Regions from separate parts of the Nocardia goodfellowii genome, predicted to be linked through region 2. Evidence: riboswitches for the same ligand, from Rfam matches in the RefSeq annotation. Region 2 holds a riboswitch; the other holds the start of a gene.

Region 1 (7,502 bases), 6.2 Mb from region 2:
CAGGCTTGGCCGTCGTCGCCCCCGCTTGAATGCCGAGCTGGGTCGTCGACGTCGCCTGCAGGAACTGCGCGTTGGGCTTGCTGAATTCCACCCGGGCGGTCAGGCGGTCCAGCACGGTGGTGCCGACATAGTTGGTCAGATAGCCGTTGCCCAGCGGTGCTTTGGCGGCGCCGATTTTCGGAATGGAATCGAAGGTGTCGCGCACCGATTCGGCGGTGAGCGGGCTGCCGTCGCTGAAGGTGACACCGTCGGCGAGGTGGAAGGTGAAGACCTTCGCGTCCGCGTCGGCCTCCCAGCTCCGCGCCAGCCACGGCTTCAGCTCGCCGGTTTCCGGATCCTGATCGGTCAGCGAATCGACGATCTGCCGGGTGACATAGTGCGTCTGATTGCTGCCCGCCTGGGCCGGATCGGAGCAGGTCGGGGCCTGCGACAGGCCGTAGCGCAAGGTTCCGCCCGGCCGCGGCGGCCCGGCGTCGGCGCCGGTGCTGCCCGTGTCGCCACCGCAGGCGACCACGGTGCCGGCCGCGGCGAGGACGCCGGCGAACGCGGCGAGGCGATGACGGGTGCGAATCACGGTGCTACTCCAGATAATTGCGGGGAATCGACGGTCCGGCCGGAAGCCAAGGGCCGACTGGGAATACGCCGGCGCAGCTCGGGTGCGACAGCGGCTTGGAAGAGTTCGAGGCTCGCGCGGTGCTGCGCTTCGGTGCGCCCGTCGGGTTCGGCGGACAGGTGGATCACCTCGTGTCCGAATTGCTCGTGCTGGCGGCCGACCTTGTCGATCACCTGCTCGGGGCTGCCGATCAGCGCCGAACTGCGCACCGCGAAGTCCTCCAGCGTCTCGAACACGATCGGCTGGCCGAGCTTGCGCGCCAACGCCAGTCGCGCCCGGAAGATCGGGCCGTACACCTCGAGCGCCTCCTGCGAGGTGGGTGCCACATGGAACCCGGCGGTACCCGCACCGACCAGTGCGTCGGCGGGGTCGTGCCCGTAGTGCGCCCAGCGCTCCCGGTAGTGCCGGACCAGCGCGGCATACGGCTCGATCGGATTGGTGACATTCGCCGAGAACAGCGGATCGCCGTGGCGGGCGGCCAGTTCCACCGAATCGCGGCTGGTCGCGCTGCCGTGCCAGATCCGGATCGAGGGCTGGTAGGGCCGTGGCAGCGCCTGGGCCTCGACCAGGTCCGGCCGGAATCGGCCCGACCAGGTCACCCGGTCGCTGGCCCACAGCGCCCGGAAGAGCTCGTAACCCTCGCGGTTGCGGTCCCACTGATCCGCTGTGGTGACCCCGTACAGTCGCGCCTGCGCGGCGCCGTTGCCCTTGCCGATGATCAGTTCCAGCCGTCCGCCCGCCAGATTGTCCAGCGTCGAGTAGTCCTCGAAGGCCCGGACCGGATCCAGCAGACTCAGCGTCGTCACCGCTGTGAACAGTGTGATCCGCGAGGTGACGGCGGCGATGTGACTGAGCAGCACCGGCGGCGCGGCGGACAGGAATGGATCCTCGTGCCGCTCGCCGACGGCGAACCCGTCGTAACCGAGCTGCTCCGCCAGCCGCGCCTGGCCGACCACCGAGCGGAACCGGTCGTGCGTCTCGGGCAGTACGCCGGTGCGCGGATCGGGCACCCTGGTCACCAGGGTGAACAACAGAAACTTCATGTCGAGGGGTTCCTCCATCGTTCCTGGCGGAAGCACCCGCACCCGGCATGCCGGGGGGTTGCTGCGACGTCGGCGAGCCAGGTCTCTCAATCGCTCTGGATGGTGCTCGAACATCATGGGGAGCAAGCGAACTCGGCGACAAGAGTAGAAATCACCGTGAGCCCAGCCCTGGTCAGCGCGCGCTGAAGCGCGGATTATGGTCGCGGCCCCGACTACGGCCCATCCGCCGGGCGCGCCGGAAATGACCGATTTCCCGAGTTTGCGGGCGTACCGTTGCACCTCGATCGTCCCGACGAAGGAGGTTCGCAGTGCCTGTCCGCCGCGTCTACTCCGGCTCCCGCCGCTCCCGGGAGCGCGCCCGCGCCATGGGAGTGGCGTTGGCTCTCGGCACCCTCGCGCTCGGCGTCCCGGCCCCAGCCACGGCACAACCCGAAGCCGCCCCGCCAGCCGATCACGCGGCCACCGCCGATTACATGGCAGCCGCCCCCGCGCCAGGCGCCGATCCCGCGCCAGGCGCCGATCCCGTGGCTGCCGCCGATCGCGCGCCAGCCGCCGTTCCCGGGGCTGCCGCCGTTCCCGGGGCTGCCGCCGTTCCCGGGGCTGCCGCCGTTCCCGGGGCTGCCGGCGATCCCAGGGCTGCCGGCGATTACGTGGCCGCCGATCCCGCGCCAGCCGGTGATGCCGTGGCTGCCGCCGATGCCGTGGCTGCCGCCCCCGCGCCAGCCGCTGCCCCCGGCGTCGGACCGTCCACCCTCACGGCCCTGCAATCTCTCGGTGTGACACCGTTCCTCTATCCCACCGCGGCGCTGTGCAGCGGTACGGGCGCGGCTCTCGGCAGCCCGGCCGTGGCGGGCGCTGTTCCGGGGCCGTGGCCCGTGCACGACATCGCGATCCCCGGCCTCGATCTGACCGCCGTGAAACCCGGCCAGACCTTGTTCGCTTTCGTCCCGTCGGGCAACACCGGCGCCGACGGCTCCGGCATGCGGGTGGCATGGCTGAACGTGGACAGCGGTCGCGCGGGGCTCGCCTCGATGGGCCCGCTGAGTGAGGTCTTCAGCCGGATGGTGCCCCCGGAGGTCCCCGCCGGACTTCGCCCGCTCGCCGAGCAGGCCGTCCGCGACTTCTTCGCCGGAGCGGTCCCCACGGGCGGCATTCGCGCGGTTCCCGTCGACACCGGTCGCGGCACGGTGCTGGCCGCCGTGTTCGGCACCGAGGTCGACGGTGCCCGGACCTGTTTCTACCTACCGACGGTCGGAATCACGACGGTGCCCTGATCTTTCCGATGGGTCGGTTGCTGATCGCGACCCGGACCGGCGGGCCACATCATGCGTGGCCTACCTTCCCCACTCAGTCGACAGTCGGTGACGGCGAGCAGAGTTCGCCGCTCAGACCCTGGGAATCGGTGCGCCTGGTGACGGCAGACTCAGCTGCCGACCGAACGCCGCTTCCACGTCGACGTCCCGGCGCGGTGGGCAAGGTGCGACCGGACGGAGAGCACCGCATACCCGCCCACCGACAGCGGATGCGCCAGCGCCGCGAGGAAATCCATCCGTCCCAGCGGTGCCGCGGTCTCGGTGGACCGGGCAAGCAGACGCCCGATGACCGCCGCGGCATATCCGAGAAGTCCGGCGCGCCGCAGCTTGCCCCGCCCGCCGATCGCCGCCAACGGCGGGATCCAATACCCCACGGCGACAAGCAGTCCCACCCCCGCGGCAGCCAAAGGCGAACCACCGTAAGCGGACCACAGCCAACGGGTGTACCCGGCGTCGAGTTCGGCTGCGCCCCGGTACATTCGGGTCCGCGCCTGCCGTCCCGCCGCGACCAGCGCGGTGTGCCTGCCGCTGCGACGCAGCGCGCGGGCGATATCCAGATCCTCGGTCGGGCTGCCCGCCACGGCGGCGTGCCCGCCGATAGTCCGATAGGCCGCGGTGTCGAAAACCAGGAACTGCCCGCACGCCACCGCCATCGACGGTGCGCGGCTGCGATTGCCGAGCGTGATCGGCAGCGCCGCCGCCCAGGACCAGCACAGCAGTGGCTGCACCAGCACCTCGGCCACCGAGCCCGTCTGCTGCGCGGGCCACGGAGACACCAATGCCACGTCGCGTCTGCGCAATTCGGATACCGCCGCGGCGATCGCGCCCGGAGCCAGCCGCACATCGGCGTCGAGGAACACCAGCACGGCGGTGTCGGTCAGTTCGGCGAGCCGCTCGCAGGCCGCCGCCTTACCGGTCCAGCCGGGGGCGGGTTCGGCATCGGAACGGATCACCAGGAAACGGTCGTCGCCCGCGATCGCCCGTGCGGCCGCGTCGGCGGTCCCATCGCAGGACGCGTCGTCCAGGATCAGCACCCGCAGATCCGGTACTCCGGTCTGAGCCCGCAGATCGGCGATCAACGCGGGCAGCCGGTGGGCCTCGTCCCGGGCCGGGACGCACACCGTCACCGGCTCGACCACCGTGGCGGACTCCGGTAACCGCCGCACCGTCACTCGGTTGTACAGCGCGACAACACATCCGAAGACCGCGATGGCCGTGCCCGCGCGCACGACCCGCTCGGCGGGACGGGTCAGTGCCCTTCCTTCACCGTGCGCCACCACTCGCTCAGCGAGAACCGCCCGGAGGAGCCCGGCGCCGGGGGATTGCGATCCATATACGCCATCGCCGCCACGATCGCGGCGACCGCGAGCGTGATGCCACCGACGATCCCGGCCCACCCCGCGAACGAGCGCGTGTTCGGGTCCGCGTAACTGACCTCGGCGTGCAGCAGGGAAACCTCGCCCGGCGACAATTTCCAGGCGACGGTGGAGTCGTCCTCGCGGCTGCCGTTGGTCTTGGCCACCCGCGACGGGAACGCCACCGTCAGCTGCACATCGGAGCCGTGCGGCGGCACCGATTTCAGGTCGACCCGGCCGTCCAGGGTGACCAGATCGCCGGTGCGCTGGAAGTTGAGGTGGAACATGCCCTGGCTCTGTTCGGAGAGCGCGCCGAGTTGCGACACCTCGCCGAAGGACAGGTCCTCGAAGAAGACCTTGCTGCCCACATAGCCGTCCTGGGTGTAGGGCTCGACTCGCACCTTGGCCGCGAGCGAGTCGGGCGCCTTCAACTGCGGCCCTTTGTCGTTGGCGTCGGCCGGCACCACCGCGGCCACCACCCGCCCGGACACCCGGTCGTTCGACGACACACCCATCGACACCTGGACCCGCAGGCAGGCCGCGAGCATCGGCACCAGCAGTGCCGCGAGCAGCACCGCCCCCGCTATACGCACACCGGTGCGGCGCGGCGTCGCTAGAACCGGGGCATCGGGCTTCGTGGTCATCGGACTAGGTTGCACGGCTCACATCGTGCCAGGCCGGGCCCCACATTAGCCACGCGACAAGCCAGAGCGGGCGAGCAACCCCAGCAACGGGATTCCGAGCAGGCCCATACCGACCGCTCCGTACCCCGCGGAGGCGGGCAACCCGAGAAACACCGCGTGCGCCAGCGCCGACCCGAGCCACGTCCACAAAAACACCGCGACCGGCACCGCGACCGACGCGGGTCGTGGATCGCGCCGCCGATCGGCAACGCGCTCCCACACCAGCAGCAGACTAGCCATCAGCAACCCGGCAGCCACCCAGCCGGCGTAGTTGGTCAGTGGAATCTGCTCCAGCCCCGGCAACCCGGACTCGGCGTCACACCAGCGCCATTGGCCGTCGGCCACCATCTGCGGGTCCAAGAACAGGTCCCACCCGACCCCGCCGGCCGCCGTTAGCCCGACCCTGGCCGCCGGCGTCCGCGCCAGCAGCCCGGCCACCACCCACACCGGGTAGAGCCCGCCCGTCCACGCCACCGGCACGATCAGCGGCACCCCGGCCACCGCCGGCCCGATCCGATCGACCGCGTACTCGTAGCACCCGAACGGAAACCCGGTCGCGATGCCGACGACCTCCGCGAGCAGGCCGATTCCGGACAGGATCACCAGAAGCCCTGCGGCATAACGCCACCCGCGCGTCACGGCCGCGTGTGCCAGCGCCGTAGCGGCCGACAACAGGACAACGGCGACCGTCACCCGATCCCGGCCGGCGCCGCTGGTCAGCGGATAGCTGATCTGCACCGCCACGAGCAGCAGCGCGAACACCATCGGCACGACGACCGCCGCCTGCGCGCGCACCGGCCCGCCAGGCACCACCAGTTTCGCGGACTCCGGCGCGCGGACCTCTCCCGCTCTCATCGCCTGCGTGACAAGGTGAACCGCGTGCGCCGGGAGTCGCGCAACAACAACTGTGCGGCGCTGCGGCCGCTGGCGCCGGAGACGCCGCCGCCAGGGTGGGTCGACGCACCGGTCAGATAGAACCCCGGCGCACCCGGGATCCGCTGACCGGACAACTCCGGGATCGGCCGCCACATCATCATCTGATCCAGCGACATCTCCACGTGCATCACGTTGCCGCCGCGCAACCCCATCTCCCGCTCCAGATCCACCGGCGTCTGCACGTACCGCCGCAGCACCGAATCGGCGAAACCCGGTGCGTAGGAGTCGACTTCGGCGATGATCCGGTCGGCCTCCCGCTCCGCGTGGTCGGCCCAGTCGGTGCCGTCGGCCAGCTCGTACGGATGCCACTGCGACCACAGCGACAGCTGATGCTCGCCGGCGGGAGCGATGCTCGGGTCCAGTGCGCTGAAACTCATCGCCAGCACCACCGGCCGCGGCGGCAGATCACCGGCCAGCGCCGCGCCGTGCGCACGCCGCAGCTGCCCGCGGTCCGACACCAGGAATTGCAGGCCGTGCGCCGATTCCGCGAGCGAAGCCCCCGGATAGTGCGGCAGTGCGCTGGTGGCCAGCCGCACCACCATGCCGATACCCGGGCCCACTCGGATCCGCCGCTGCCAGTCGTCCAGCGGTTCGGGGTCGAAGCCGCCCTCGCGCAGCAGATCCAGCGTGGTCAGAATGTGCGTGCCCGCGATCACATTGTCCGCTTGGAGGTCTCGGCCCGAGGCCGTGCGCACCCGCCAGCCCGCGCCCGCGCGCCGCACCGAGGTGACCGCGTCCCCGGCGCTCACCGTCCCGCCGTCGGACCGCAGGCGCGCGACCAAAGCCTGTGTCAGCGCACCACTTCCGCCGACCGCGCGACCGGGCGGCAGCTTGTGCATGAGCGCCGCGAACCCGACCATCGGCGCTGTCCCGGGTTCCGACATCGGCGGTCCGGATTGCGCACCGAACCAGGCCAGTGAGGCTTTGAGTCGCTCGTCGCGAAAGTAACTGTCCAGCAACGCGTCTCCGGGCTGCAGGAACTCGCGGGACAGGGCGCTGCCGCCGTCGCCGGCGTCCAAGCCCCAGAACGATCGCAACAGCCGGCCCGGCGTGGATCGTCCGCCGAACGCGCGCATCACCCGGTCGCTGCGCTCACCCCAGACGTCGACGAAACGCCGATAGGCGATCGCGTCGTGCGGACCGCAGGCCGCGGCGATGGACGCGCAGGTGCGGTCCAGGGCACGAGAGAAGACGATCGGGGGCGCGCCGTTCACCCCGGGCGTGAAGCCCCAGGGATCGCAATCGATGTAGCGCAGGCCGAACTTCCCGAGCTTCAGCTCCTCGATGATCCCGGTATGCCGGATCATGACGTGCGCCGAGGACCCGCGATCGACCTGATGGCCCGGGAACCGTTCCACGGTCGACACCGCACCGCCGAGTACCTCATCTCGCTCCAGTACCTCGACGCGCTCGCCGGTCCGCGCCAGATAGCACGCCGCGACCAGCGCATTGTGTCCCGAACCCAGCACGAGGGTGGTCACAGCGGAAGTCGCCGTCCCAGAATCGCGAACGGCCGGGTATCACCCGCGAACACGAAATTGCGGACCACGTCGAGAAAT
Region 2 (7,502 bases):
CATACCCCGCGGCCGATCTTCGCGCCGAGACCCCGCAACCACACATTGAGTACGGGCGTACCGGTCGCGGCACGCGCGAACCAGGGCGCGGCCACGGTCTCGACGAAGGTATCCGCGACCTCGTTACGCCACACGAACGAGCTCCACAGCGGATGCTCCCCGGCCCGGATCCGCCCCACCAGAAGCCATTTCGCGACCAGCGCGCCCGCGCAGGCCACCGCGCCGGCGGCCAGCAGCACCACCCCGCTGAGCAGCGCCGCGATCAGATGACCGAAGGTCTGTGCCAGCCAGGCCAGCGCGAAGATCACCCCGAGCCCGATCGCGAAAGTCACGAATACCGGTATAAGCCTGCATGTTTCGACGATGCCACGAGCCAGGCGCAGCCGCGCGGGCGGATCGAAGGTGCGCTCGGTGTCGGCCGCTCCCGACGCACGGCGCAACCGCACCGGCGGACTGCCCAGCCAGGAGGAACCCGCCTTGGCTTTGGACGGCGCGGCCGAAAGCACCGCCACCAGACCGTTTTTCGGTACCCGGCGACCAGGCGCGGTCATGCCCGAATTTCCGAGAAACGCGCGTTTGCCGACCTTCGCCGTACCGATCCGCAACCAGCCACCGCCGAGTTCATAGCTGCCGATCATGGTGTCGTCGGCCAGGAAGGCGCCGTCGGCGACGACGGTGAACTTGGGCAGCAGCAGCACGGTCGACGCCTCTACTCGCTTGCCGATCTTCGCGCCGAGCAGCCGCAGCCAGATCGGCGTGAGCAGGCTGGCGTAGAGCGGGAACAGGAAGGTACGCGCGGAATCCAGCAACCGCTCGGTGGACCAGACCTGCCAGCCGACCCGGCTGCGCACCGGGTGGTAGCCCTCCCGCAGACCGATGCTGAACAGCCGCACCGCGAGAATCGTGATCACGGCGTACACGCCGAGACTGAGCAGCACGGCGACCGGCAGGATCGCGAACGCGCGGGCGAGTCCGGCGGTGAGGGTGGCAGTGCCGCGAATCCACCAGGCGATGAAGAGGCCACCCGCGGCGAGCCCGGTGATCGGGACGGCCGCCAGCACCATCGAGGTGATGCCGAAAATGAGCACCCAGTGCGCCGCCCGGGGCGGCGTGCTGTCGGGCCAGCGGTGTCGCGCCTTACCGACTTTCACCGCCGGCGAGCCGCCCCACTCCTGCTCGGCCTTCACCTTTCCGGACACCGCGGAACCCGGCGCGACCTCCGCGTTCTTGCCGATTTTGCTGCCTGGCAACAGGATCGAGCGGGCACCGACGACCGCGCCCGCCCCGATGGTGATCGGGCCGATATGCACCAGGTCGCCGTCGAGCCAGTATCCGGACAGATCGACCTCGGGTTCGACACTGCATCCGTCGCCCAGTTCGAGCATGCCGGTCACCGGCGGCAGCGTATGCAGGTCCACGCCCTGGCCGACCTTCGCGCCGAGTGACCGGGCGAACGGCACCATCCACGGTGCGCCCGACAGGTTCTCCGCACCGCTGGCCTCGGAGAGCCGTACCGCCGTCCACAAGCGCAGATGCACCCAGCCGCCGCGCGAATAGCTGCCGGGTTCGACACCGCGCAGCAGCACCCGGGACCCGGCGACGCACAGGGCCATCCGCCCCGGGGGCGAGATGAACAGCAGAAACGCCACCAGCGCCCACCACCAGGACAGGTGCGGCAGCCACGGCAGCGCGCCGGACCGGGCGGCGATATTGCCGACGATCGCCAGCCAGGTGAGCCACTGCAATCCGGTGAGCGTCGTCAACGGGATGGTGGCGAGAACTTGGAACAGCTGGGCGCTCAGCGGAGTCGGGAGCACCACACGCTCGTCGACCGCCTCGACCGGAGCGCTGGCGTCGAGGAAGTCGGCCAGCGCGCCGAGCCGCGGATGGTCGTAGAGGTCGGCCACCGCGACATGCGGGTAGCGTTCGCGCAGCGCCGCGACCAGTTGCGCGGCCGCCAGCGACCCGCCGCCGAGGTCGAAGAAGTCGGTATCGGCGCCGGTGGCCTCCGCGCCCAGAATCGAATCCCAGAGTCCGGCAACCCATTGCGCGGTAGGCGTGAGACCGGGATCGGCGTCGGTGTTCTTGTGCTTCGGCAACGGCCACGGCAGCGCGTCGCGATCGACCTTGCCGGAGGTACGGGTGGGGAGTTCGGCCACCACAGCCAAGCGCGGCACCAGTGGTGCCGGAAGTTGTTCGGCCAGCAGGGCTCTGGCGGCGGCGGTGTCGAACTCGTCATCCGGTCCGGTCAAGTATCCGACCAGAATCTTGTTGCCCGCCTTGGTGGTTCGGATCGCGGCGGCCGCACCCGTGACACCCGGCAGATGCTGCAGGGCAGTGTCGATCTCCCCCAGCTCGATCCGGCGGCCACCCAACTTGATCTGATCGTCGGCCCGGCCGAGGAACACCAGGCCTTCGCGGTCGTTGCGTACCAAATCCCCACTGCGGTAAGCCCGTTCCCAGCCGACCGAGGCGAGCGGAGCGTACTTCTCGGCGTCCTTCGCCGGATCCAGATAGCGCGCCAGACCGACACCGCCGATGACGAGTTCGCCGGATTCGCCCTCCCCCACCGGGTTTCCGTTCGCGTCGACGACCGCGAGATCCCAGCCGTCCAGCGGGAGGCCGATCCGGACCGGCCAGCCGCCGTCGAGCAGCGCCGCGCAGGCCACGACGGTGGCCTCCGTGGGCCCGTAGGTGTTCCACACCTCCCGATCCGTCTCGCCGTTGCCCGCGAGTTTTTCGGCCAGCTCCGGCGGCACCGCCTCGCCACCGAAGATGAGTAGTCGGACCGAGTCCAGCGCCTCCGCGGGCCAGGTCGCGGCGAGCGTCGGCACCGTGGAGACGATGCTGATCTCCCTGCGGACCAGCCACGGGCCCAGATCGGCCCCGGTGCGCACCAGCGCCCGCGGCGCGGGCACCAGGCACGCGCCGTGCCGCCAGGCCAGCCACATCTCCTCGCAGGAGGCGTCGAAGGCGACCGAAAGCCCCGCGAGCACCCGATCACCGGGCCCGATCGGCGCGTCCCGCAAGAAGAGCCGGGCTTCGGCGTCGACGAACGCGGCGGCGTTGCGGTGCGTGACCGCCACACCTTTCGGTGTCCCCGTGGACCCGGAGGTGAAGATGATCCAGGCATCGTCGGCGGGGACCGGCGGCGCGGTGGAATCGGCTATCGCCGTGAGGGTTTCGAACCCCGTGCGTTCGATCCCGCGATCGGTGACGATCGCGCTGACGCGTGCTTCGCCGAAGACCAGCCGCGCCCGCTCCTCCGGATCGTCGGCATCGACCGGCACATAGGCCGCGCCCGCGTGCAGCACCGCCAGAATCGTGACATAGAGCGCGCTGGTGCCCGACGGCATCCGCACCCCGACCCGGTCCCCCGCCCGCACACCGGCCGCGGCCAGCCGCCCGACCACGGTATCGACCTCGTCCAGCAGCTCGACATATCCGAGCACCGTCGTACCGTCGTCGAGGGCGGGCGCGTCGGGATAGTCGTCGGCCGTCGCGGCCAGGATGTCGACCAAGGTCCGCTCGGGCGGGGCGAGCGGACCGCGCAGCAACGGATTCGACAGCGCGTCCTCGCCCGCTACGGCGTCGACCTCCGGCTGGAGCATACGTCCTGCCCACCTCTCATAGACCTACCTGGCGCAGACGGCGGAAATCTTGCACTACCAGGGTTACCAGTGGGCAAACACCACGGTGACCAGCTGTCCACGGTACCTCCGGTACCGGGCGATCTCCGCGTGCGAACCGCACGCTCGGTCAGGCCGCCGAGGCGGCGGTGCCGATGCCCAGAGCAGCGAGAATGCCCGCGGAGGCCTGTTCCAGGCGCTCCCGCACGGCGGGCTTGCGCAGCAGCGCGACCGCCCGCGAGGCGAGTACCGCGACCAGCACCATTTCGACTGCGGCGATAGAGGATTCGATCGCGCCGAGCGCGAGGGTGTTGACGAAGGTGACCTCGGAGAGGAACTGCGGCAGCACCGCCAGGTAGAACAACCCGACCTTCGGGTTGAACAGGCACGAGATCACCCCCGCGGTGAACGCCGAGCGAATCGACGCCGGCGCCGGCTGCCGCGCCTGCACCGCCGCCAGCTCGTCGCCCGCCGCGGCGGCTTCTTGCCGCCGCTTCCGCAGCTCGACCAGCGCGCGAACGCCCAAGTACAGCAAGTAGATTCCGCCGACCAGCTTCAATACCCGATAGGCCGTCGCGGACTGCTCCAGCAGCGCGGCGACACCCGCCGCCACCACCAGCGCCCAGACCATTCCGCCGAGTGCCGAACCGATCGCCGCCGCGATACCGGGTCGGGCATCCGCGATCGAATAGCGCAGCACCAGGAACGTGTCCGGTCCGGGCGTGAGCGACAGCAGGATGCAGAGTCCGACGAAGCTGAGCAGCAGCGAAAGTGTCACCCCTCCATGGGACCCCATCGGATCGAATATTGCAACATTATTCTTTTGGATGCATTTTCATTCACCCGAACCGCACAGTTGACAGCGCGCCGGTGCGTCTGCCAATCTCGGGACAGGTCATGAGTACCAGCGCTAAGCCCCGGCTAGCTGGTCGGCAACCCTCCTCCGCGGTGGGGTGCTCCGGGTGACGACCCGGCCGTTCGTCCAATCGGGCGCGGCAAGCGCGGACTCGACCGATCTCTCGATTGCGAGTCCCTGGAACGATGGGATCTACGTAATGACTGCTGTGGCCACCAAGACCTGTGCACCGCTGGCGCGAGTGTCCGGCGACGACCTCCAGGTACCGCTCGTCCAAGGCGGAACCACCACCTACGCCAACTTCGACTACGCCGCCAGCGCGCCCGCATTGGCCCAGGTCACCGACCGTGTGCAGCAGCTGCTGCCGTTCTACGCCAGCGTGCACCGCGGCGCCGGCTACGCCTCCCGGATCTCCACCGAGAGCTACGAGGCGGCCCGCGGTTCGGTCACCCGGTTCCTCGACGCCGCCGACGACCAGGTCGTCGTCTTCACCCGCAACACCACCGACTCGCTGAACCTGCTCGCCGCCTGCGTCCCCGGCGACACCGTCGTCCTGGACATCGAGCACCACGCCAACTTCCTCCCCTGGACCAAGCACGGCCGCCGCGTCGTCCGCGCCGCCGACACCATCGAGGAGACCATCCGGCTACTCGTCGCGGAACTGTGCAGCAAGCCCGCCGCGCTGCTCGCTGTCACCGGCGCCTCCAACGTCACCGGCGAAGTGCTGCCGCTCGAACGTCTCGCCGAGATCGCCCACCAGTGCGGCGCGCGCATCCTCGTCGACGCCGCCCAGCTCGCACCGCACCGCCGAATCAGCCTGCGCGACACCGGTATCGACTACCTCGCCTGCTCCGGCCACAAGCTCTACGCCCCCTTCGGCGCGGGCGTCCTCGTCGGCCGCCGCGACTGGCTCGACCGCGCCGAGCCGTACCTGGCCGGCGGCGGCGCCGTCCGCGAGGTCAGCACCACCGACGCCCAGTGGGCCGCCGCACCGCAGCGCCACGAAGCCGGCTCCCCGAACGTCCTCGGCGCCGCCGCCCTCGCCGCCGCCTGTGACGCTCTCTGCCAGATCGACCCCGAAACCCTCATCGCCCACGAACGCGAACTCGCCGACCGCCTCCGCGCGGGCCTGTCCGCCATCCCCGGCGTCACCCAACTGCGCCTGTGGTCCGACAGCCCCGATGTCGTCGGCATCGTCGCCTTCACCCTCGACGGCTTCGCCCCCGGCGAAGTCGCCGCCTACCTCTCCGCCGAACACGGCATCGGCGTCCGAGACGGCCGCTTCTGCGCCCACCCCCTCCTCGCCCGCCTCGGCCTCGACGGCGCCCTGCGCGCCAGCATCGGCCTCGGCTCCAACTCCGCCGACGTCGACCGCCTCATCCAAGCCATCGCCACCCTCGTCGAAAACGGCCCCGACTGGACCTACACCAAAACCGACGGCCTCTGGAATCCCACCCCCGAAACCCGCGACTTCACCGACGCCACCACCGGCGCCGCCCCCTGCATCAACTGACCCCCGCCCCCAATCAAAAGTCGAGCTCAGGCGGCGGTATCAATCCCCGCCTGACCGCCTCCACCCGAAACCTCTCCACCTCACTACGCCCCTGCGCAACCACCTCCGGCTCTCTGCTCTGCGAGTACTCCCGCACCTTCCGCCGCCAAAACGCAAGATGCTGCAACAACTCCGCATCCGTCTGCCCCTCCGGCGGCCCCATATTGATAGCCATGCCCCGCATCATCCGACGCCCCATCCCCCGGCTCCCGCATTCCAGTCGGCATGGTGAGTCGCATATATAGATGCGCGACCTGGAGAGTGAGCGCTGCGCAGGTCAAGAAGGGGAGCCCGCTGCACGATCAAAGCCCATGTGTGCCCACACCATGTGCGTACTCACGGCATTTGCCTGATGCGACCTGACAGCGTTACTGGACCACGACCGTCACCCCCGTTGGAGAAGCCCACCACGGTCGGCAGGGTCATGCCACCATCTTCAACCGGCCAATGAACTTGACGTAGGAGAGCGATAACTTCCCCGACATCTCCGGAGGTCGTCCACGGCCCACGCCCAGCAGTAGTGGCGTGGTAGCCAGATACAACGTCTTGCAGGAAGTGACACAGCCGCGTCATCCCGAACCCGAACGTGTGATGTTCATGGAACCAGCTGTCATCAAGCCGGACTGTCGTTGTCGACTGTCTGCGAGTGTCGCTAGGAAGCAGATTCCACAAGTCGCGGGCCTGGATGACCCACGCCCAGTGACAGAACCACGGTTGTAGCCGCAGCTCCGCCGGTGCTGACATTACGTTCCGATTGAGTCCGCTGTAGGCGCGGGTGTCCGTACAGCATGCGACGCACTGTGCAACCGAATCGCATGGCCGAATGCCGCAATTGCACTCATCAGGCCTCCTCAATATCGGTGGCCGCACGAGGAATACGTACAGAGCCGGAATCTTCACGTCCAGGTACCGGCGCAGTTGCGCCAGGTCAAGAGGTGCAGTCCACCGTCGACCACTGGGTATGGAGTCGACGGCCTTGCACTCGAAGATTGCCAATTTGCTCGAGGAGTACCTGACGAGGTGGTCCACCGAACCGCGAGACGGTGCCGGCGACCAAATGAGCGCAAACGGGTCGTGACGAACGACTTCTGTTGCAAGCAACGAGTCGATCGTTCGCTCCGGTATCAGCCTCTCGCTACACATCCGCCCTCCTCAGGCTCGAGACCATACCCGCCTGAGCTACGTAATCGTCAGGGGCGCCGGTGTTCTGTCGGCAGTCTGGGCCCGAGCCCGTCGTCGGGCATCACTCGACAGCGCGAACCCCGCAGGCCCGTCCGCGCGAACGATACGAGACCAGTGGCGCGAAAGGGATTATGACCATAACGACTCGCACGGAAGCGGAGGCATATCGTCGCGGACTTCATCGTCTACGAGCACGGGTACGCCCAGCCATTCCCCTACGACTTGAGCGTAGAGCCCGGCCTGCTGCCTCCCGGTGCAGTAGTCGAAAACGAGCGACCCGAAC

The links. A riboswitch is a leader RNA that binds a small molecule or an ion and turns the genes downstream of it on or off. The one in region 2 is predicted to bind S-adenosylmethionine.
Region 1: linked by a shared signal. The riboswitch ahead of BJ987_RS33115 (LLM class flavin-dependent oxidoreductase) and the one ahead of BJ987_RS03830 (aminotransferase class V-fold PLP-dependent enzyme) in region 2 are both predicted to bind S-adenosylmethionine.

The regions. Positions count from the first base shown of each region.
Region 1 is NZ_JAGGMR010000001.1:7,143,161-7,150,662, reverse strand. It holds gene BJ987_RS33120 (ABC transporter substrate-binding protein) at 1-574, opposite strand, end outside; gene BJ987_RS33115 (LLM class flavin-dependent oxidoreductase) at 571-1,656, opposite strand; SAM riboswitch class I at 1,668-1,762, opposite strand; gene BJ987_RS33110 (hypothetical protein) at 1,965-2,930, shown strand; gene BJ987_RS33105 (glycosyltransferase family 2 protein) at 3,080-4,246, opposite strand; gene BJ987_RS33100 (LppM family (lipo)protein) at 4,219-4,968, opposite strand; gene BJ987_RS33095 (carotenoid biosynthesis protein) at 5,014-5,772, opposite strand; gene BJ987_RS33090 (phytoene desaturase family protein) at 5,859-7,424, opposite strand; gene BJ987_RS33085 (GNAT family N-acetyltransferase) at 7,421-7,502, opposite strand, start outside.
Region 2 is NZ_JAGGMR010000001.1:919,866-927,367, forward strand. It holds gene BJ987_RS03820 (Pls/PosA family non-ribosomal peptide synthetase) at 1-3,611, opposite strand, end outside; gene BJ987_RS03825 (LysE family translocator) at 3,760-4,407, opposite strand; SAM riboswitch class IV at 4,523-4,637, shown strand; gene BJ987_RS03830 (aminotransferase class V-fold PLP-dependent enzyme) at 4,685-5,998, shown strand.